One region of the Streptomyces sp. DG2A-72 genome, then DNA from elsewhere that is predicted to be linked to it. Evidence: riboswitches for the same ligand, from Rfam matches in the RefSeq annotation. Region 1 holds a riboswitch; each other region holds the start of a gene.
What was found. A riboswitch is a leader RNA that binds a small molecule or an ion and turns the genes downstream of it on or off. The one in region 1 is predicted to bind thiamine pyrophosphate.
Positions count from the first base shown of each region.

Region 1 (6,661 bases):
GGTCCATACCCGGCCGGACGATGGCAAATGACGGGACAGGCGATGCGCGAGTCCGTACAGGCAGAGGTCATGATGAGCTTTCTCGTGTCCGAGGAGCTCTCCTTCCGTATCCCGGTGGAGTTGCGCTACGAGACCGATGATCCCTATGCCGTGCGGCTGACGTTCCATCTGCCCGGTGACGCCCCCGTGACCTGGGCGTTCGGGCGGGAGCTGTTGATCGACGGGGTGGGCCGGCCGTGCGGAGAGGGGGACGTTCGTGTCTCGCCCGCCGAACACGACACGCTCGGCGACGTCCTGATCCGGCTTCAGGTCGGGGGCGACCAGGCCGTGTTCCGTTCCTCGGCGGCACCGCTCGTGGCCTTTCTCGACCGCACCGACAAGCTGGTGCCGCTGGGCCAGGAGGGCGCCCTCGCCGACTTCGACGCCCACCTCGACGAGGCGCTGGACCGCATCCTGGCGGAGGAGCAGAGCGCGGGGTGAAGGGTGCGGGGGGAGCGATTATGCACCGGTTCGCCGGGGTTGTACGGCCGTGCAGGAACGCTTTTGCGAGGCGGGTCGGGGCGAGCGATTGCGGGCTCAGTAGTCGCCGGTGGTGACCGGCTCCCGGTGGCCGCTCCCCTCACCGCTTGCGGCGCCGCCCCCTCCCGCCTCGTGTCGGAGCCGCGACAGTCGCCCCGGACGGAGCGGCCTGCTCTCCTCCCTGGCGGTCGGCCGAGACCATCAGCGCCGCGAGTGCGGTGGTGACCGGCACCGACGCGACCAGGCCGATCGAGCCCACCAGCGTGCGCACGATCTCCTCCGCGACCAACTCGCTGTTGGCGACGGTGCCGACGCTGCTCTGCGCGATCGAGAAGAGCAGCAGCAGCGGCAGCGCGGCGCCCGCATAGGCGAGGACGAGCGTGTTGACGACCGATGCGATGTGGTCGCGGCCGATGCGGATGCCCGCGCGGTACAGCCCGCGCCAGCCCATCGTCGGGTTGGCCTCGTGCAGCTCCCAGACCGCAGACGTCTGCGTGACCGTCACGTCGTCGAGCACACCGAGCGAGCCGATGATGATGCCGGCGAGCAGCAGACCACTCATGTCGATCGACGGATAGAGGCCGTGGATCAGACCGGTGTTGTCATCCGTGTTGCCGGTGAGCGCGGCCCAGTCGATGAACAGTGAGCCCAGGATGCCGATCAGCAACAGCGAGATGAGTGTGCCGAGCACCGCCACCGAGGTTCTCGCGGACAGGCCGTGGCACAGGTACAGGGCGACCAGCATGATGGCGCTCGCCCCGATCACCGCCACGACCAGCGGGTTCGAGCCCTGCAGGATGGCGGGCAGGATGAAGAAGTTCAGCACCAGGAAGCTGATGGCCAGCGCGACCAGTGCCATGACACCCCGCAACCGTCCGACGACCACGACGGCGAGGGCGAAGATCCCGGCGAGCAGCATCATCGGAAGACGACGGTTCACATCGGTGACCGAGTACTGCAAGTCCTTGGGCGCGGAGGGCTCGTAGGCGACGACGACCTTCTGGCCCTCATGCAGCTGCCGCGACTGGTCCGGCTGCACGATCTCGGTGAACGTACGGCCCTCGTCCTTGCCCGTGTCGACCCGGATCGTCGCCTTCTTGCAGGTGCCGTTCGCCTGCTGTTGCGCCGAGGAACCCTCCGCGGTGGAGGTGTCACCGGTGGGGGTCTCACCCGAGGCGTTGACGTCCTTGCAACTGACCTCGACCACCTTGGTGACCGTGGCTTGTTGGGTCTGCCGGTCGAAGCCGACCCCGGTGCGCTCGTGCGGCGGCGCTCCGCCGGGCCACAGCACTGCGAGCCCTACGATCACGGCCGCGGCGAACGGGATGAGAATCGCCGCGATGATCTTGCGCAGGTGCTGCGAGACGGGCGCCGCCGGACCGTGACTGTGTGAGTGGCCATGCCCGCCACCGCCACCGCCGCCGCCCCCGGGCCCGTGTCCGCTCCCGCCGCCGTGATCGTGGCCGCCACCGGCACCCGAACTCTGGTCGGGTCCGGCGTCGGAGGCGGGCCCGTGCTCATGCCAGTCGCCGGATCTGGTTCCGGCTCCAGTCTCGCGACCGCCGCCGGAAACAGGCCCGTTTCCACGGCTGTTGCCGTTCGCGGGGCCGCTTCCGGAGCCGGGGCCGCGGGGCGGCTCGGGCGGTGGGTACGGGGACTGTTGTGTCGTGGTCACCGCCCGATCATCGCAAGAACGACCGGGGCCCACTGTTCAGCGCGCCCGAATTGACGCTAGCGTGTAGGCACCTTTGTACACGCGGGAGCTCGGAGCACCGGGCTGAGAGGGCGCTGACCTCCGTCTTCGCAATGTTTCACGTGGAACGTCATCGGAATCGAGTGATGTTCCCCATGAAAAGCCGGCAGACGGAAACCGCTGCGTCGACCGCTGAACCTGTTACCGGGTAATGCCGGCGTAGGGAGTAGGTCTCATGACCATCAAGGACACACGCACGCCCGCCTCCACGCAGAACGCGACGGACGTTCCGTCGCCGACTCCAACCAGCGGGGAGGCCGCCAAGTCCATCGGCTGGCACAAGGCGTACATCGAGGGCTCACGCTCTGATCTGCGCGTGCCGGTCCGCCAGGTGCATCTCACCAACGGGCAGTCGGTCACGCTGTACGACACTTCCGGCCCGTACACCGATCCGCTCGTCGACACCGACGTCCGCCGGGGGCTGGTCCCGCTGCGAGAGAACTGGATCATCGCCCGCGGCGACACCGAGGAGTACGCGGGCCGTCCCGTCCGTCCCGAGGACGACGGCGTCAAGCACACCTCGCCGCGCGGCGGCCTGCGCAATCTCGACGCGGTCTTCCCCGGACGGCCACGTCAGCCGCGCCGCAGCCGCGACGACAAGGCCGTCACCCAGCTCGCCTACGCGCGCCGGGGCGAGATCACGCCCGAGATGGAGTTCGTGGCCGTCCGGGAGGATGTTTCGCCCGAGGTGGTCCGTGAGGAGATCGCGGCGGGCCGGGCCGTGCTGCCCGCGAACGTCAACCACCCGGAGATCGAGCCGATGATCATCGGCAAGCGATTCCTGGTGAAGGTCAACGCCAACATCGGCAACTCCGCGGTGACGTCCTCCATCGAGGAGGAGGTCGAGAAGATGACCTGGGCGACCCGATGGGGCGCCGACACGGTCATGGACCTGTCCACCGGCCGCAATATCCACACGACCCGTGAGTGGGTGCTGCGCAACTCCCCCGTCCCCATCGGCACGGTCCCCCTCTACCAGGCCCTGGAGAAGGTCGACGGCCGTGCCGAGGAGCTGACCTGGGAGATCTACAAGGACACGGTCATCGAACAGGCCGAACAGGGCGTGGACTACATGACCGTCCACGCGGGCGTCCGCCTGCCTTTCGTACCGCTCACCGCCAACCGCAAGACCGGCATCGTCTCGCGCGGTGGCTCGATCATGGCGGCGTGGTGCCTGGCGCACCACAAGGAATCGTTCCTCTATGAGAACTTCGAGGAACTCTGCGAGATCCTCGCCGCGTTCGACGTCACGTACTCGCTCGGCGACGGACTGCGGCCCGGCTCGATCGCGGACGCCAACGACGAGGCGCAGTTCGCGGAACTCCGAACTCTCGGGGAACTCAACCAGATCGCGAAGCGTTTCAACGTACAGACCATGATCGAGGGCCCGGGACATGTCCCGATGCACAAGATCAAGGAGAACATCGACCTTCAGCAGGAGATCTGTGATGAAGCTCCGTTCTATACGCTCGGCCCGCTGACGACGGACGTCGCGCCGGCGTACGACCACATCACTTCCGGCATTGGTGCCGCGATGATCGCCTGGTGGGGCACGGCCATGCTCTGCTATGTCACGCCCAAGGAGCACTTGGGCCTGCCCAATCGTGACGACGTCAAGACCGGCGTCATCACCTACAAGATCGCCGCCCACGCAGCCGACCTCGCCAAGGGGCACCCCGGTGCACAGGAGTGGGACGACGCGCTGTCCGACGCACGCTTCGAGTTCCGGTGGGAGGACCAGTTCAACCTCGCCCTCGACCCGGACACGGCCCGGGAGTTCCACGACGAGACCTTGCCGGCCGAGCCGGCCAAGACCGCTCACTTCTGCTCGATGTGCGGGCCGAAGTTCTGCTCGATGAAGATCTCACAGGACATCCGCCGTGAGCACGGCAGCACCAAGTCGGAGATCGAGGAGGGTATGGCCCAGAAGTCGAAGGAGTTCGCTGACGCGGGCAACCGTGTGTATCTGCCGATCGCGAACTGACGTCGGCGTCCGGAACAGGCCGTCCGTAGCCCCGTGTTCGGCTTGCGCTCCCCTCCGTGGGGGCGCAAGCCGAGGGGCGTCATGCCGGAGCGGGCTACTCCGGCTGGTGCTCCGGGCCTCCGAAGTCCGGGCTGGTGTAGTCCGGGCTGCTGAAGCTCGGGCGGTGGCCCGGGGCGGGGCCGTCGTCGGGGCTGCTGAAGCCCGGGCGGTTGTAGCCGAGGTGCGGGATGCGGCTGGTGGTCGCCTGTGGTGCCGTACGGTGCAGTGCCGCGGCGGCGCCGGGTTCGGCCAGTGCGTCTCGCAGGAACGGCAGGATGCCGCGTTCCAGCAGGGCCTCGCGCCAGGCTTCCCTGGCCCTGGCCACCTCCCCGCTCAGCTTGCCGTAAGGGCCGGTGTCGAGCGAGGGCCTGTTGCGCAGGGCGGTGATCAGCAGCCCGACTGCGGCGACAAGGATCGCGATCGCGGTCACGGCGCCGAACACCCATCCGGTGGTCAGCATGGTCTGGGCGAACTCCGGCACGGGGTCCAGCATCTTCAGGATGTAGCCCACGAGCAGGAAGATCGCCGCTGCGGTTCCGGCGAGGACGGGTGCCAGGACCGCGGCGACGGCGACGGCGCCCGCGCCGGCGGTCTCGGCGACCTCGCCCATGGTGGCGGCGAGCCCCACCGTGTTCGCGGCCGGCTCCGTGGAACCGGATTCGCGGACGGACGACGGGGTGGACGGCGCCGGCTGGCGCAGTTCCTCGCGGACCTTCACGTAGTGCTGGTACTCGGTGGCCGCCGCCGCGGTGATGAGTGCGGAGGCGTTGAGAGCCATGGTGCGCAGCTGTTCGGGGTTGAGCCGCTGTCCGACAGCGGTCAGTTCAGGGCGGTGTGGGGCGGAGCGCAGCGCCTCATCGAGGATCCGCTCGTATTCCTGGCGGTCCTCGCTCAGCAGGTGCTGCGGAACGCTGTTCATGTGCATCCCCCGATGCTCCGTAGGGCTTGGGGCTCGCACGCTGACGAGCCGTATGGCAGAAACGGAGGGGAGCCTGCTACGGATAAGCCGATGGTAGAGCGGTGACGGCACACGGTGACAGGGGGTTTCCAAAAATTGCCCCTTGGCCTGCGCCGTCTCCGGTAGTACCTCCGTGACGGGACGCCTGCCCTGTGAACGCTCAGATATCCAGAGGAAGTTGCTGGACCAGCAGCTTTCCGGCCATGGTCACTCCGCCGTCCATCGCGATGGCGAGCCCGTCGGCGTAGACGTGCGGTCCCTCGACATGGGGACCGGCCTCGTCCTCGTCGTCCTCGGAGCCGACTTCGCCGAGGAGGTACGGAATGGGGCTGTGGCCGTGAACGATGCGGGTGCCGCCGTACGTATCGAGCAGTGAACGCACATGGTCGGCGCCGCCCTCGTCGCGGAAGGAGAAGCGCTTGGTGAACTTGCGGAAGAGATCCCAGACTTCGTCGGCGTCATTGCGTGTGAGCGTCTCGCGGACGGTGTCGTTGACCGCCTCGATCGAGTCACCGTAGTCGAGATAGGCGGTGGTGTCCGAGTGGACGAGCAGATGGCCGTCGACCTCTTCCATGGCGTCCAGCCGGGCCATCCACTGCAGGTGGTGGTCCTGAAGACGGTCCATGTCGGTCTTCTGGCCGCCGTTGAGCAGCCAGGCGGCCTGGAAGGTGGCAGTGCCCGCGCCGGAGTTGACGGGAGTGTCGCCGAACCGCTTGGCGCCGATGAGGAGCAGCTCGTGGTTGCCCATGAGGGCCTTGCAGTAGCCGCCCGCCGCGGCGGCCTCGGCGGACAGCCGCATCACGAGGTCGATGACGCCGATGCCGTCCGGGCCGCGGTCGGTGAAGTCGCCGAGGAACCACAGCCGGGTGGTGCCCGCGCACCAGTTGCCCCCGGTGTCGATGAGGCCCTTCTCCTGGAGGGCGGCCACCAACTCGTCGAGATAGCCGTGGACGTCTCCGACGACATACAGCGGACCGGGCCCGGCAGTCGACTGCGGGGCCGGCTCGGACACGGGGTCGACGGTCACCTGAAGCGTGTCACCGCGGTTGATGACGGGGAGGTCGCGCTGCGTGGGTGTGTAGCCGTCCGGGTAGTCCACAGGCTTCTCGACGGGGCTGACGGCCTCGCCGGGGTGCATGCTGTGGACGTACGGACCGGTCTCGTGGACATACGCGGGTACCCGGAAGTCGCGCAACGTCGCCGTCCGTTCCACCTCGGGTCCCTGACCGGCCCCCTGAGTCATCGACCCCTCCACCATCGCGCCGCAGCTGCACCGCATCGGACTGCCTGGTCGCAGCGGCCCGCGGTGTCGTGGGCCCATCATAGGAATGCGGATCGCGCCATGTGATGACCCAGGGGTGGTGAATCAGCGCAAGACTCCAGTTCATCGCGGCTTTCGCCCCGATTG
Region 1 covers NZ_JASTLC010000001.1:5,035,740-5,042,400, reverse strand. The annotation lists gene QQY66_RS24000 (SsgA family sporulation/cell division regulator) at 43-480, shown strand; gene QQY66_RS23995 (YibE/F family protein) at 620-2,194, opposite strand; TPP riboswitch at 2,266-2,455, shown strand; gene thiC (phosphomethylpyrimidine synthase ThiC) at 2,448-4,256, shown strand; gene QQY66_RS23985 (hypothetical protein) at 4,351-5,220, opposite strand; gene QQY66_RS23980 (metallophosphoesterase) at 5,414-6,511, opposite strand.

Region 2 (6,661 bases), 2.4 Mb from region 1:
AACCGCCGTTTCGGTCGTGATAGGGGCTCTACTGCAGCCGAGCTGTGACGCACGTCGCACGTATGTGATCAGAAGGCAGGGCGCTCGGGGTCCAGCCGTGCCATGCCCTCCGCCGGAGAGGACGCCTCCGCGAAGTGACGTCGCGGAATCCGCCCGGCCCGATGAGCCAGCCGCCCCGCCTCCACCCCGCTCTTCATGGCGGCAGCCATCAGCGCCGGCTCCTGCGCCCGCGTCACCGCCGAGGCGAGCATCACACCGGCGCACCCCAGCTCCATCGCCAGCGCCGCGTCCGACGCCGTACCGGCTCCCGCGTCCAGAATCACCGGCACGCGCGCGTGCTCCACGATCAGCTGGAAGTTGTGCGGGTTGCGGATGCCGAGTCCGGAGCCGATGGGCGAGCCGAGCGGCATGATCGCGGCGCAGCCGACGTCCTCCAGCTTCCGTGCCAGCACCGGGTCGTCGTTGGTGTACGGCAGCACCGTGAACCCGTCGTCCACCAGCGTCTCGGCTGCCTCCAGCAGCTCGATCGGGTCCGGCAGCAGGGTGCGCTCGTCGGCGATGACCTCCAGCTTGACCAGGTCGGTGCCGAGCGCCTCCCGCGCCAGCCGGGCGGTGAGAACGGCTTCCCCGGCGGTGAAACAGCCCGCCGTGTTCGGCAGCACCCGGATGCCGAGCCGCTCCAGCACCGACAGCACCGAGCCGTGCACATCGGGGTTCACCCGCCGCATGGCGACCGTCGTCAGCTCGGTGCCGGAGGCGACGAGCGCCCGCTCCAGCACCTCCAGGCTGGGCGCACCGCCCGTACCCATGATGAGACGGGACGAGAAGGCCGTACCGCCGATGACAAAGGGGTCGTCAGCCATGGTCAGCCTCCTTGGACGGCCGTGAGGACTTCGACGCGGTCTCCCTCGGAGAGGGACGTGGCGGACCACTCCGCGCGCGGGACGACGGTTTCGTTCAGGGCGGCGGCCACTCCGGAGGGCGCCGCGGTGAGGGACTTCACGAGGGTGTCGAGGGCGGTGCCGTCGGTGACCTCCCGACGCTCACCGTTGATCCAGACGATCATGCGGGCAGCTCCGTGAGTGCGCCGAAGCGCTTCGGGGTGAAGGGGCGGGCCTCGTCCGGGAGTTCACCGGTGGCCAGCGCGTGGGCCATGGCGTCGCCGGTGACCGGTGTGAGCAGCACGCCGTTGCGGTAGTGGCCGGTGGCCAGCAGGAGTCCGGGAAGGGCCGTCGGACCGAGCAGTGGCGCGTTGTCGGGGGAGCCGGGGCGCAGTCCGGCCCGGGTCTCCGTCAGCGGCAGCTCGGTGAGGCCGGGGACCAGCTCGTGCGCGTCGCGCAGCAGCTCGTAGACGCCGCCCGCCGTCACTGTCGTGTCCCAGCCCAGCTCCTCGCTGGTCGCGCCGATGACCAGCTCGCCGTTCTCGCGCGGCACCAGGTAGACATGGCTGCCGCGGACCACGGCGCGCACGGTCCGGCTCAGGAACGGCGCGAACCGCTCCGGCACGGTCAGCCGCACCACCTGCCCCTTCACGGGCCGTACGGGCGGCAGTACGTCCTCCGGAACGCCCGCGAGCTGTCCGCTCAGGCTGCCCGCGGCGAGGACGACCTGCCCCGCGCCCACGGTCTTGCCGTCGCGCGTGACGACACCGGCCGCGCGCTCCCGTACGACCGACAGCCGCTCGGCCCAGGTCCGGTGGAAGACCACTCCGGCCCGCTCGCACGCGGCCACCAGCGCACCGGCGAGCCGCCGCGGGTCGATCTGATGGTCGCCGTCGACCCGCAGCCCGCCGCGCACACCGGGCGCGAGCATCGGCTCCAGACGCCGGCACTCCCGCCCGGACAGCCACTCGGAGTCCAGCCCCGACGCCCGTTGCAGCGCGTGCAGTTCGCGCAGATGGGCGCGGTCGTCGGCGTCCAGGGCGACGGTGAGCGTGCCGCACTGGCGGTAGCCGAGGTCGTGGCCGGTCAGCTCGGTGAGTTCGGCCGCGAAGTCCGGGTAGCGGCGGGCCGAGGCGAGGTTCAGGCCGAGCAGGGTCTGCTCGCCGTAGTGCAGTTCCGTGACGGCGGCCAGCATCCCGGCCGCCACCTGCGCGGCTCCGCCGCCCGGCTCGGGATCCACGACGGCCGTGGCGAACCCGCGCTGCGCGGCCCGCCACGCCGTCACGAGTCCGATGATTCCGCCCCCGATGACAAGGACGTCTGCGGTGTCGGACGTAGCTTTGTCGAACGTAGCTGTGTCGGACGTATGCGACATGGGCGTCCAGCCCCTCCCTTCGCCGGCATGACCCGGATCAGGTTCGTACGGTCGGAGGCCGCCAGCCTCCCTCTCAGCCCGGTGCGTCCGGGCTCCCGCGAGTGCTCTACGTTGGCCACCCTAGCCCCTGTTTCCGCGCCTTTGTAAGGGAGCCTGTGTCATGCCCCGCTCGCTCGACAGCCTTGTCCTGGCGCCTGTCGCCGACCAAGCCCCAGGTCAGGTGGGTACGCGCACGCGGTTCACGTACCACGAGGAGGACGGGACGATCTGGGCCGAGTACGCGGGCGGGGACGTCGTACGCGGGCGTCTGGTGGGTACCCGTGAGGGCGACCGGCTCGACTTCCGGTACGTGCAGCTCAAGGGCGACGGGACGACGTCCTCGGGGCACTGCGTGTCGACGGTCGTGGAGCTGCCGGACGGGCGGGTGCGGCTGGAGGAGACCTGGGAGTGGGAGTCGCAGCCGGGCAGTGGGACGAGTGTGGTGGAGCAGGTCGACGAGGATTGTGGAGCAGGTCACTGAACCCGGCCGCTGACTGACGAATCGTCAGTGTCTATGGTGATCAGGTGAGCGAGCAGACGCAGCAACGAGGCACGTCACAGCCGCGGCGCGTGGTCGTGGCCGGTGCGGGCATGGCCGGTGTGCAGATGGCCGTCGCCCTGCGGGAACAGGGCTTCACCGGCACCGTGACGCTGATCGGCGCCGAGCCGCACCAGCCGTACGACCGGCCGCCGCTGTCCAAGGCCGTGCTGCTCGGCAAGGCCGAGGGCTCCGCCTTCGACGTGGACTTCGAGGCGCTCGGCATCGAACTGGAGCTGGGGCGCGAGGTGCTGGGTGTGCGCCCCGCCGAGCACGAGCTGGACACCGAAGCCGGGCCCGTCCCGTACGACGTCCTGGTCCTCGCCACCGGTGCGGAACCGATCCGGCTGCCGGGCGCCGAGGGCGTCCCCGGCGTCCATCTGCTGCGCACCCTGGACGACGCCGAGCGGCTGCGGCCGGTGCTCGCCCGGCAGCACGACATCGTGGTCGTCGGTGCGGGCTGGATCGGCGCGGAGTTCGCCACGGCGGCGCGCGAGGCGGGCTGCGCGGTGACCGTCGTGGAGGCCGCCGACCGACCGCTCGCGGGAGCGCTGCCCGCCGAGGTGGCCGCGCCGATGGCCGCCTGGTACGCCGACAGCGGCGCGGTGCTGCGGACGCACGCGCGCGTGGAGCACGTCGAGCCCGGCGCGGTCGTCCTCGACGACGGCTCACGGCTGCCCGCGGACGCCGTCGTGGTCGGCATCGGTGCCCGGCCCGCCACCGCCTGGCTCGCCGGTTCGGGCATCAAGCTGGGCCGGCACGGCGAGGTCGTGGCCGACGACCGGCTGCAGACCTCCGTCCCGGACGTCTACGCGGTCGGCGACTGCGCCTCCTTCCCTTCGGGAAGGTATGGCGAGCGCCTGCTGGTCCACCACTGGGACAACGCCCTCCAGGGGCCGCGCACGGTCGCGGCGAACATCATCGGCGAGGCCCCCGCGGTGTACGACCCGGTCCCGTACTTCTGGTCGGAGCAGTTCGGCCGCTTCGTCCAGTACGCCGGCCATCACGCGTCCGCCGACACGACCCTGTGGCGCGGCGACCCCTCCGGCCCGTCCTGGACGGTGTGCTGGCTCCGCGAGAACCGCCTGGTCGCCCTGCTCGCGGTGGGCCGCCCCAGGGACCTGGCCCAGGGGCGGCGGCTGATCGAGGCGGGCGCGGAGATGAATCCGGTACTGATCTCGGATCCGGCGCGACCGCTCAAGTCGGCGACGGCGTAAGGCGTCCGTGGTGGGGGGGCGACGACTGTCACGGCGTAACGCGTTCGCGCAGGTCGGACGGGTCTGGCTTCCGACTGTCAGTCCGGGATGGCACGCTTGTCCCGTGACCGAGATTGACGCAAAGATCGATGCTCTCGTCCCCGCCTGGCTCACCCTGCCCGACATCGCAGAAATGCTCGATGTCGAGGTGACCCGCGTCCGGCAGCTGGTCAAGGACGGCCAGCTCATCGCCGTACGCCGTGGTGAGAACCGCGCGCTGCACGTCCCCGCCGCCTTCATCGACGGGGCCGAGCAGAAGGTGGTCAAGGGCCTGTCCGGGACCCTGACGCTGCTGCGGGACGACGGCTTCACTGACGAAGAGATGCTCGAGTGGCTCTTCACCCCCGACGAGAGCCTGCCCGGCACCCCCGCGCAGGCCCTGAGCGAAAACCGCGGCACGGAGGTGAAGCGCCGCGCCCAGGCGCTCGCCGTCTGATCACCGCACGCTGACCTGAACACGTCCGGCGTACGGGCCGCGGCCCGCGAAGGCCACGGGCACGGTGCAGTGCGGCCCGCAGCGGCCGGCGAGCGGCCCTTGGCAGCCGACGGACACCCGCGACGGCACGCGCGCCGCGGCCCGTACGCCACCGACCATCACCGTGGCCCGTACGCCACCGACAATCGTGGCGTTGCGCCACCGACAAACGGGGGAACCCATGCCCGACACCGCCGCCACCCTGCGCGACCGGCTCGCCGACGCCCGCGTCTATCTGTGCACGGACGCCCGCAAGAGCCAGGGCGACCTGCCCGAGTTCCTCGACGCGGTCCTGGCGGGCGGCGTTGACATCGTGCAGTTGCGGGACAAGGGCATGGAAGCGGCGGAGGAACTGGAGCACCTCCAGCTCTTCGCCGACGTCTGCGCCCGGCACGGCAAGCTCCTCGCGGTCAACGACCGGGCGGACGTCGCCCACGCCGCCCGCGCCGACGTACTCCATCTCGGCCAGGGCGATCTGCCCGTCCCGGCGGCCCGGGCGATCCTCGGCGACGACGTTCTCATCGGCCGCTCGACACACGCCGGGTCCGAGGCGACCGCGGCCGCGGTCCAGGACGGCGTGGACTACTTCTGCACCGGCCCGTGCTGGCCCACCCCCACCAAGCCCGGCCGCCACGCCCCCGGCCTCGACCTGGTCCGCCACACCGCCGCCCTCGGCACCGACCGCCCCTGGTTCGCCATCGGCGGCGTCGACCTGGCCAACCTCGACGAGGTGCTGGAAGCGGGCGCCCGCCGGGTCGTCGTCGTACGGGCCATCACGGAGGCGGCGGATCCGGGGGCCGCGGCGGCGGAGTTCGCGAAGCGGCTGAGGGCGGCGTAGCGCGTAACGCAATGTTTGTCCGATGGGTGGACAGTAAGACGACAAATCAGGCAAATTTCCGGGGCCTGGTTGGGGGACCGACGCGCCCCCACTAACCTGCCCGTATGGCCCTCGGAACCGCATCCACCAGGACGGACCGCGCACGCACGGTGCGTGACATGCTCGCGACCGGCAAGACGACGTACTCCTTCGAGTTCTCGGCGCCGAAGACGCCCAAGGGCGAGCGGAACCTGTGGAGCGCGCTCAGGAGGGTCGAGGCGGTCGCCCCGGACTTCGTCTCCGTGACCTACGGCGCCGGCGGCTCCACCCGCGCGGGCACGGTCAAGGAGACCCAGCAGATCGTCGCGGACACCACCCTCACCCCGGTCGCCCATCTCACCGCGGTCGACCACTCCATCGCGGAACTGCGCAACATCATCGGCCAGTACGCCGACGCCGGGATCCGCAACATCCTGGCCGTGCGAGGCGACCCGCCCGGCGACCCCATGGCCGACTGGGTGGCACACCCGCAGGGTCTGACCTACGCCGCCGAACTCGTCCAGCTCATCAAGGAGTCGGGCGACTTCTGTGTCGGCGTCGCCGCCTTCCCGGAGATGCACCCGCGTTCCGCCGACTGGGACACGGACGTCACACACTTCGTCGACAAGTGCCGGGCCGGTGCCGACTACGCGATCACGCAGATGTTCTTCCAGCCGGAGTCCTACCTGCGCTTGCGCGACCGCGTGGCGGCCGCCGGCTGCGCGACCCCGGTCATCCCCGAGGTGATGCCGGTCACCAGCGTCAAGATGCTGCAGCGGTTGCCGCAGCTCAGCAACGCCGCCATCCCGGCCGTTCTGAAAGAGCGGATCCTCACAGCAAAAGACGATCCGGCCGCTGTACGCTCGATCGGGATCGAGTTCGCCACGGAGTTCTGTGCGCGGCTGCTGGCCGAGGGAGTGCCCGGGCTGCACTTCATCACACTCAACAACTCCACCGCGACACTGGAAATCTACGAAAACCTGGGCCTGCACCACCCACCGCAGGCCTAGACCGGCCACACCGGTATACGACACACTGCGTAGCGGCCACTGGGAGAGGGGCGTACATGGGCTGGACGGTCCTCTACATCGCGTTCGGCATCGTCGCGCTGTGGCTGCTCGGCGAGGTGCTGCTGCAGTACAAGGCGCGGCTGCGCTGGCGAGTGCTCGCCTTCGTCGGCTTCCTCGGCGTCGTCCTCGGCGTGCTGCTCGCCAACGTGATCGTCATCGGTCTGGGCGCGG
Region 2 covers NZ_JASTLC010000001.1:2,603,800-2,610,460, reverse strand. The annotation lists gene QQY66_RS12495 (thiazole synthase) at 69-863, opposite strand; gene thiS (sulfur carrier protein ThiS) at 866-1,066, opposite strand; gene thiO (glycine oxidase ThiO) at 1,063-2,256, opposite strand; TPP riboswitch at 2,254-2,365, opposite strand; gene QQY66_RS12480 (hypothetical protein) at 2,417-2,776, shown strand; gene QQY66_RS12475 (NAD(P)/FAD-dependent oxidoreductase) at 2,821-4,050, shown strand; gene QQY66_RS12470 (Rv2175c family DNA-binding protein) at 4,154-4,525, shown strand; gene QQY66_RS12465 (hypothetical protein) at 4,526-4,747, opposite strand; gene thiE (thiamine phosphate synthase) at 4,746-5,402, shown strand; gene metF (methylenetetrahydrofolate reductase [NAD(P)H]) at 5,507-6,430, shown strand; gene QQY66_RS12450 (hypothetical protein) at 6,487-6,661, shown strand, end outside.
Region 2: another riboswitch for thiamine pyrophosphate. It lies ahead of thiO (glycine oxidase ThiO); the one in region 1 lies ahead of thiC (phosphomethylpyrimidine synthase ThiC).

Region 3 (6,661 bases), 2.6 Mb from region 1:
AGCAGCGCGTCGAACCCGCGCACGAACCGGCCCGCGTCCCGCCGGGTGAGCGCGGCGGCGGCAAGACCGCCGATCACCACGGCGATGACGGTGGCGACGACGGCGTACTGCAGCGAATTGCCGATCGCCTCGATCGGCGCCACCAGGAAGACGCCCCCGTCGGACGACATCAGCGCCCGGTAGTACCCGAAGTCCGGCGCGTCGAACGACCGTTGCACCAGCACGGCCAACGGCAGCAGCAGGAGTACGACGACGGAGGCGAGGACGCCCGCCAGCAGCCCCCACTGGCCCGCCCCGCGCGGTCGCCGGGCCGTCACCGACGCGTCCACAAGCCGCAGGGCGCTCTCCCGCCGCCGTACGGTCCAGGCGTGCAGCGCGAGGATCGCACCGACCGCGACGAACTGGATGATCGTCAGCACCGCGGCTGTGGACAGATCGAAGATCTCCGAGGTCTGCCGGTAGATCTCGACCTCCAGCGTCGAGAAGCCCGGTCCACCGAGGATCTGCACCACACCGAAGGAGGTGAAGGTGAACAGGAACACCATCAGCGCGGCGGCGGCCACGGCCGGCGCCAGGGCCGGGAGGGTGACCTGACGCCAGGCCTTGAGCGGCGACGCCCCGAGCATCCGCGCGGCCTCTTCCTGCCGCGGGTCGAGCTGCCCCCAGAGCCCGCCGACCGTCCGTACGACGACCGCGTAGTTGAAGAAGACATGCGCCAGCAGGATCGCCCATACGGTCGTGTCCAGCCGTACGCCCCACAGCTCGTCCAGCAGCCCGCCACGGCCCACGAGTGCCAGGAACGCCGTACCGACGACGACCGTCGGCAACACGAAGGGGACGGTGACGATCGCCCGCAGGACGTGCTTGCCCGGGAAGTCGAAACGGGCGAAGACGTAGGCGCCGGGCAGCGCCACGAGCAGGGTGAGCGCGGTGGAGGCGAGGGCCTGCCAGGTCGTGAACCACAGGACATGACGGATGTCCGACTGCGCCACCACGTCCCAGATCCGGGCGAGTTGCCAGGCTCCGTCGACATGGAGCCCGCGCGCGAGGATCGCGGCGACGGGGTAGGCGAAGAAGACCGCGAAGAACGCGACGGGCACGGCCATGAGCCCGAGCCGCACCGCCGTGCCGCCCGTGCGTCCCTTGCGGCGGGCTGCTTCAGCTACGTCAGCCGCTTCAGCTACTTCAGTACGAGCGAAGTCCATGACTTGACCCAGTCGTCACGGTTGTCGGCGATCTTCGCCGGGTCCATGGTCTCGGGGTCCTCGGCCTGCGGACCGTACTTCGTGAACTCCTCGGGCACCTGGGCGCCTTCACGCACCGGGTAGACGAACATGTTCAGCGGCATGTCGTCCTGGAACGTCTTGGTGAGCATGAAGTCGAGGAGCGCCTTGCCGCCCTCGGTGTTCCCCGCGTTGCTCAGCAGCCCCGCGTACTCGACCTGCCGGAAGCACGTACCGGTCGCGACGGCGGTCGGCGCGGTGGCCGGCTTCGGGTCGGCGTAGATGACCTCGGCGGGCGGCGAGGAGGCGTACGAGACGACGAGCGGCCGGTCGGCCTTGGCCTTCTTGCCGCCGGCGGAACCGGAGAACTCCTCGTTGTACGCCTGCTCCCAGCCGTCGACGACCTTGACGCCGTTGGCCTTCAGCTTCTTCCAGTAGTCCTGCCAGCCGTCGTCGCCGTACTGGGCGGCGGTGCCGAGGACGAAGCCCAGTCCCGGTGAGGAGGTGGACGCGTTCTCGGTGACGAGGAGGTTCTTGTACTGGGGCTTGATCAGGTCGTCGAAGGAGGTGGGCGGGGTCAGCTTGTGCTTGCTGAAGTACGCCTTGTCGTAGTTGACGCAGATGTCGCCGGTGTCGATCGGCGTGACGCGGTGCTTGTCCTGGTCGACCCGGTACTCGGGGAGGATCAGGTCGGAGCCCTTCGGCTCGTACGACTGGAAGAGGTCGTTGTCGAGAGCCCGCGAGAGCAGGGTGTTGTCGACGCCGAAGAAGACGTCGCCCTGCGGGTTGTCCTTGGTCAGGATCGCCTTGTCGACGGCCTGCCCGGCGTCGCCGTCCTCCAGGACCTTGACCTTGAACCCGGACTTCTTCTCAAACTCGGCGATGACGCTCTTGGAGACGGCCCAGGAGTCGTGGCTGACGAGCGTGACGGTCTTGGAGTCACCGCCGGCGGAGTCGGACGACGATCCGCACGCGGACAGCGTGACGAGGCCCAGCCCGACGGCCACGGCTATGTACTTGTTCGTGGTTCTCATGAGTGAAGACCGAACTTCCTACCCAGAATGACCTGGGCGAGGTTCAGAGGGTCTGCGGCCGGCCGGAACTATGGCTGCCGCACTCTCAGCGCTGTGGCGCTCCCCTGTCGGAAAATGAATCGGATATGAAGTTGTACCGACGTCGATGAACTGACGTCGATCAGACTACCTCTCGGTGGCCGCGAGCTGACCACACGCCCCGTCGATCTCCTGACCACGGGTGTCCCGGACCGTCACCGGCACACCGTGCGCGGCGATGGCTTCGACGAAGGCCTTCTCGTCCTCCGGACGGGAGGCCGTCCACTTCGAGCCCGGCGTCGGGTTCAGCGGGATCAGATTCACATGCACCGGCTTGCCCTTGAGCAGCCGTCCGAGCCGGTCACCGCGCCAGGCCTGGTCGTTGATGTCCCGGATCAGCGCGTACTCGATGGACAGCCGGCGCCCGGACCGGGCCGCGTACTCCCATCCGGCCTCGAGCACCTCGCGGACCTTCCACCGGGTGTTGACCGGTACGAGGGTGTCGCGCAGCTCGTCGTCCGGCGCGTGCAGCGAGATCGCGAGCCGGCACTTGAAGCCCTCGTCGGCGAACCGGTGGATGGCCGGGACGAGCCCGACGGTCGAGACGGTGATACCGCGCTGCGACAGCCCGAGCCCGTCCGGCTCGGGGTCGGTGAGCGCCCGGATCGCCCCGACGACACGCTTGTAGTTGGCGAGCGGCTCGCCCATGCCCATGAAGACGATGTTGGACAGCCGGGCCGGACCCCCGGGGCTGTTCCCTTTCCCGGGGGACGACCCCCCAGACCCCCCGAATTCGCCGTCCCTGAGCGCCCGCATCCCGTCCACGATCTGGTGCACGATCTCGGCGGTGGACAGATTCCGGTCGAGGCCTGCCTGCCCGGTGGCGCAGAACGGGCAGTTCATGCCACAGCCCGCCTGCGAGCTGATGCACATGGTCACCCGGTCCGGATACCGCATGAGCACCGACTCGACCAGCGTCCCGTCGAACAGCCGCCACAGCGTCTTGCGCGTGGTGTCCTGGTCCGTCGACAGATGCCGTACGACCGTCATCAGCTCCGGAAGCAGCGCCTCCTGCAGCTTGCCGCGTGCCGCGGCCGGGATGTCGGTCCACTGCGCCGGGTCGTGCGCGTACCGCGCGAAGTAGTGCTGCGAGAGCTGCTTGGCGCGAAACGGTTTCTCCCCGATCGCGGCAACAGCCTCCCTGCGCTCGGCAGGCGACAGATCGGCGAGATGCCGCGGCGGCTTCTGGGCTCCGCGGGGGGCGACGAAAGTGAGTTCTCCGGGCTTGGGCATGGTTTCTCAAGTGTCGCAGATCGTTTACGTGCCCCCGGACGGGCTATGGGGTGGGGTTTTCCAGCCGATCCTTGAGGTGCTGCTCGTTGCGGGGGAGCTCCTTGCGGACCTGCGGGCGGACCACGAGGGGCACGAGGACCTTGCCGATGCCGTGCCCTTCGACGTCGACCTCCAAGGTCACGCGGGAGCGGCGCCCCTCGTCGAGCGGGTCTATCTCACCGTGGACATGGCCCCTGACGGGCCCGTCGATACCCTGCAGACCCCAGATGCGCGGCGGCTCGTACTCGGTGACCTCCATGGTCATCGGAATGTCGCGGCGGCCGATGTGCCGGGTGACCCTCAGATGGGAACCGAGACCCAGCGGGCCCTCCTCGAGTTGCTCCGCCGCGACTGCGCTCTCCTGCCATTCCGGCAGGTGGGACGGGTCGCTGAGGTACGCGTAGACCTCTTCGGGACTGCGGTCGACGACGATCGTTTCTCGGAAGCCTGACATGGTGCCCCCTTTCAGGGCGGCCCCTTCGAGGGTTCCGGAGTGACCCTCTTCGAGGGCTTACAACCGAATCGTCCCACCGCACGGACCGGCACGCCAAGGAGAAGGCCGAGGGCAGGAACAAGAAGGCCGGAGCCCTCGCCCCTGTGCCGGGACGAGGGCTCCGCGAAACTCCTGTGCCGTCAGGCGGATCCGACGAACAGCACCATCAGCAGCCACACCACCGGAGCCGTCGGCAGCAGCGAGTCCAGCCGGTCCATGATGCCGCCGTGGCCGGGCAGCAGCGTGCCCATGTCCTTGATGCCCAGGTCCCGCTTGATCATGGACTCGCCGAGGTCGCCGAGCGTGGCGCTGGCCGCGACGGCGAGGCCTAGCAGCAGGCCCTGCCACCAGGTGCCGTCGTCGATCAGGAACTCCAAGCACAGTGCGCCCGCCGCCATGGCGAAGGTGACCGCGCCGAGCAGGCCCTCGCGGGTCTTGCCGGGGCTGATGCGCGGAGCGAGCTTGTGCCTGCCGAAGCGCCAGCCGACGGCGTACGCGCCCGTGTCGCTGACGACGGCCAGCAGCAGGAACGTGAGCACCCGCCGCGCACCGTCGTCCGCGGTGAGCATCATGGCCACGAACGTGGCGAGGAACGGGATGTAGAAGGCCGCGAAGACGCCCGCCGTGACGTCCTTGAGGTAGCCCTCGGGCGGTTCCGTCATCCTCCAGACCAGCACCGCCAGCGCGGTGAGCGCCATCGCCACCCACGCGCCCTCGGCACCGCGGACGTACCCGGCGACGACCATCGCCGCACCGCCGACCGCGAGCGGCACGAGGGGCGCCTTGATGGCCTTGCGCTCCTGCAGCCGGGACGTCAGCTCCCAGAGGCCCACCACGACGGCGACCGCTATCACACCGACGAACACGGCCTTGACGACGAACAGCGACGCGATGATCACCGCACCGAGCCCGACCCCGACCCCTATGGCCGCACCCAGGTCCCTGCCCGCGCTCTTCTTCTGCGGTGCGGGCGCCGGCTGCGGGGCGTCGGGCATGGGCTCCGGATTCTGCTGCGCCGTCCGGTAGGACGTCCCTTCGGGCGTCCCATAGGACGACGTCTGCGGCGTGTCGTCGCGGAACAAGGGGCCGCCCAGCCGAGCGGCCCCCCGGTCGTCATCCTGGTCTCCGCCATACGCGGGTACGTCGGGCACGATGGGCATGGGGCGAGTCTGCTGCGCGTTGTGCGCATCGTACGCGGGACCCGCCGGGGCAGCCCCCTGGACAGGCCCGCGGTCGGACGGCACCCAGTACCCGGCTTGTGGTGGCGCCCCCCAGGAAGAGTCGTTCATCAGACCTCGAGCAGCTCCGCTTCCTTGTGCTTGAGAAGCTCGTCCACCTGCGCAACGTACTTGTGGGTGGTGTCGTCGAGCTCCTTCTCCGCACGGCGGCCCTCGTCCTCGCCGATGTCGCCGTCCTTGATCGCCTTGTCGACGGCGTCCTTGGCCTTGCGGCGGACGGAGCGGATGGACACCCGCGCGTCCTCGGCCTTGCCCTTGGCGACCTTGATGTAGTCGCGGCGGCGCTCCTCGGTGAGCTCGGGGAACACCACTCGGATGATGTTGCCGTCGTTGCTCGGGTTGACTCCCAGATCGGAGTCGCGGATCGCCTGCTCGATGTTGCGCAGCGCGCTCTTGTCGAACGGGGTCACCACCGCCATGCGCGGCTCCGGCACGGAGAACGAAGCCAGCTGGTTGATCGGCGTCGGCGCGCCGTAGTAGTCGGCCACGATCTTGTTGAACATCGCCGGGTGCGCACGGCCGGTGCGGATCGCGGCGAAGTCCTCCTTGGCGACCACGACGGCCTTCTCCATCTTCTCCTCGGCCTCGAGGAGGGTCTCTTCGATCACCACTTGCTCCTGCGTGTCTTGAGTAGGCCCGGCTGCGGTTCCTTGCGGGGGGCGGCGGCCGGCTGCGTCGCGTCTTCCTTCTGCACGGTTCCCGACCGGCAGAACATTGTCCATCCCCCGGTCAGGGTCATCAGCCCTGGCTGTCTTGGTCACCCACAAGCGTGCCGATCTTCTCACCCTTGACGGCGCGCGCGATATTGCCCTCGGCCAGAAGCTCGAAGACGAGGATCGGCAGCTTGTTGTCGCGGCACAGGGTGATGGCGGTCATGTCGGCGACCTTGAGGTCGCGGGTGATGACCTCGCCGTAGCCGAGGGAGTCGAAGCGCACGGCGTCCGGGTTGGTCTTCGGGTCGGAGTCGTAGACCCCGTCCACGCCGTTCTTGCCCATCAGCAGCGCCTCGGCGTCGATCTCCAGGGCGCGCTGGGCTGCGGTGGTGTCGGTGGAGAAGTACGGCATGCCCATACCGGCGCCGAAGATGACCACGCGGCCCTTCTCCAGGTGCCGTACGGCCCGCAGCGGGATGTACGGCTCGGCGACCTGCCCCATGGTGATGGCGGTCTGCACCCGGCTGTCGATGCCCTCCTTCTCCAGGAAGTCCTGGAGGGCGAGGCAGTTCATCACGGTGCCGAGCATGCCCATGTAGTCGGAGCGGGCCCGGTCCATGCCGCGCTGCTGGAGTTCGGCGCCGCGGAAGAAGTTGCCGCCGCCGATGAC
Region 3 covers NZ_JASTLC010000001.1:7,628,506-7,635,166, reverse strand. The annotation lists gene QQY66_RS36465 (iron ABC transporter permease) at 1-1,106, opposite strand, end outside; gene QQY66_RS36460 (thiamine ABC transporter substrate binding subunit) at 1,181-2,257, opposite strand; TPP riboswitch at 2,255-2,373, opposite strand; gene rlmN (23S rRNA (adenine(2503)-C(2))-methyltransferase RlmN) at 2,423-3,568, opposite strand; gene QQY66_RS36450 (SRPBCC family protein) at 3,612-4,061, opposite strand; gene QQY66_RS36445 (phosphatidate cytidylyltransferase) at 4,241-5,389, opposite strand; gene frr (ribosome recycling factor) at 5,389-5,946, opposite strand; gene pyrH (UMP kinase) at 6,077-6,661, opposite strand, start outside.
Region 3: another riboswitch for thiamine pyrophosphate. It lies ahead of QQY66_RS36460 (thiamine ABC transporter substrate binding subunit); the one in region 1 lies ahead of thiC (phosphomethylpyrimidine synthase ThiC).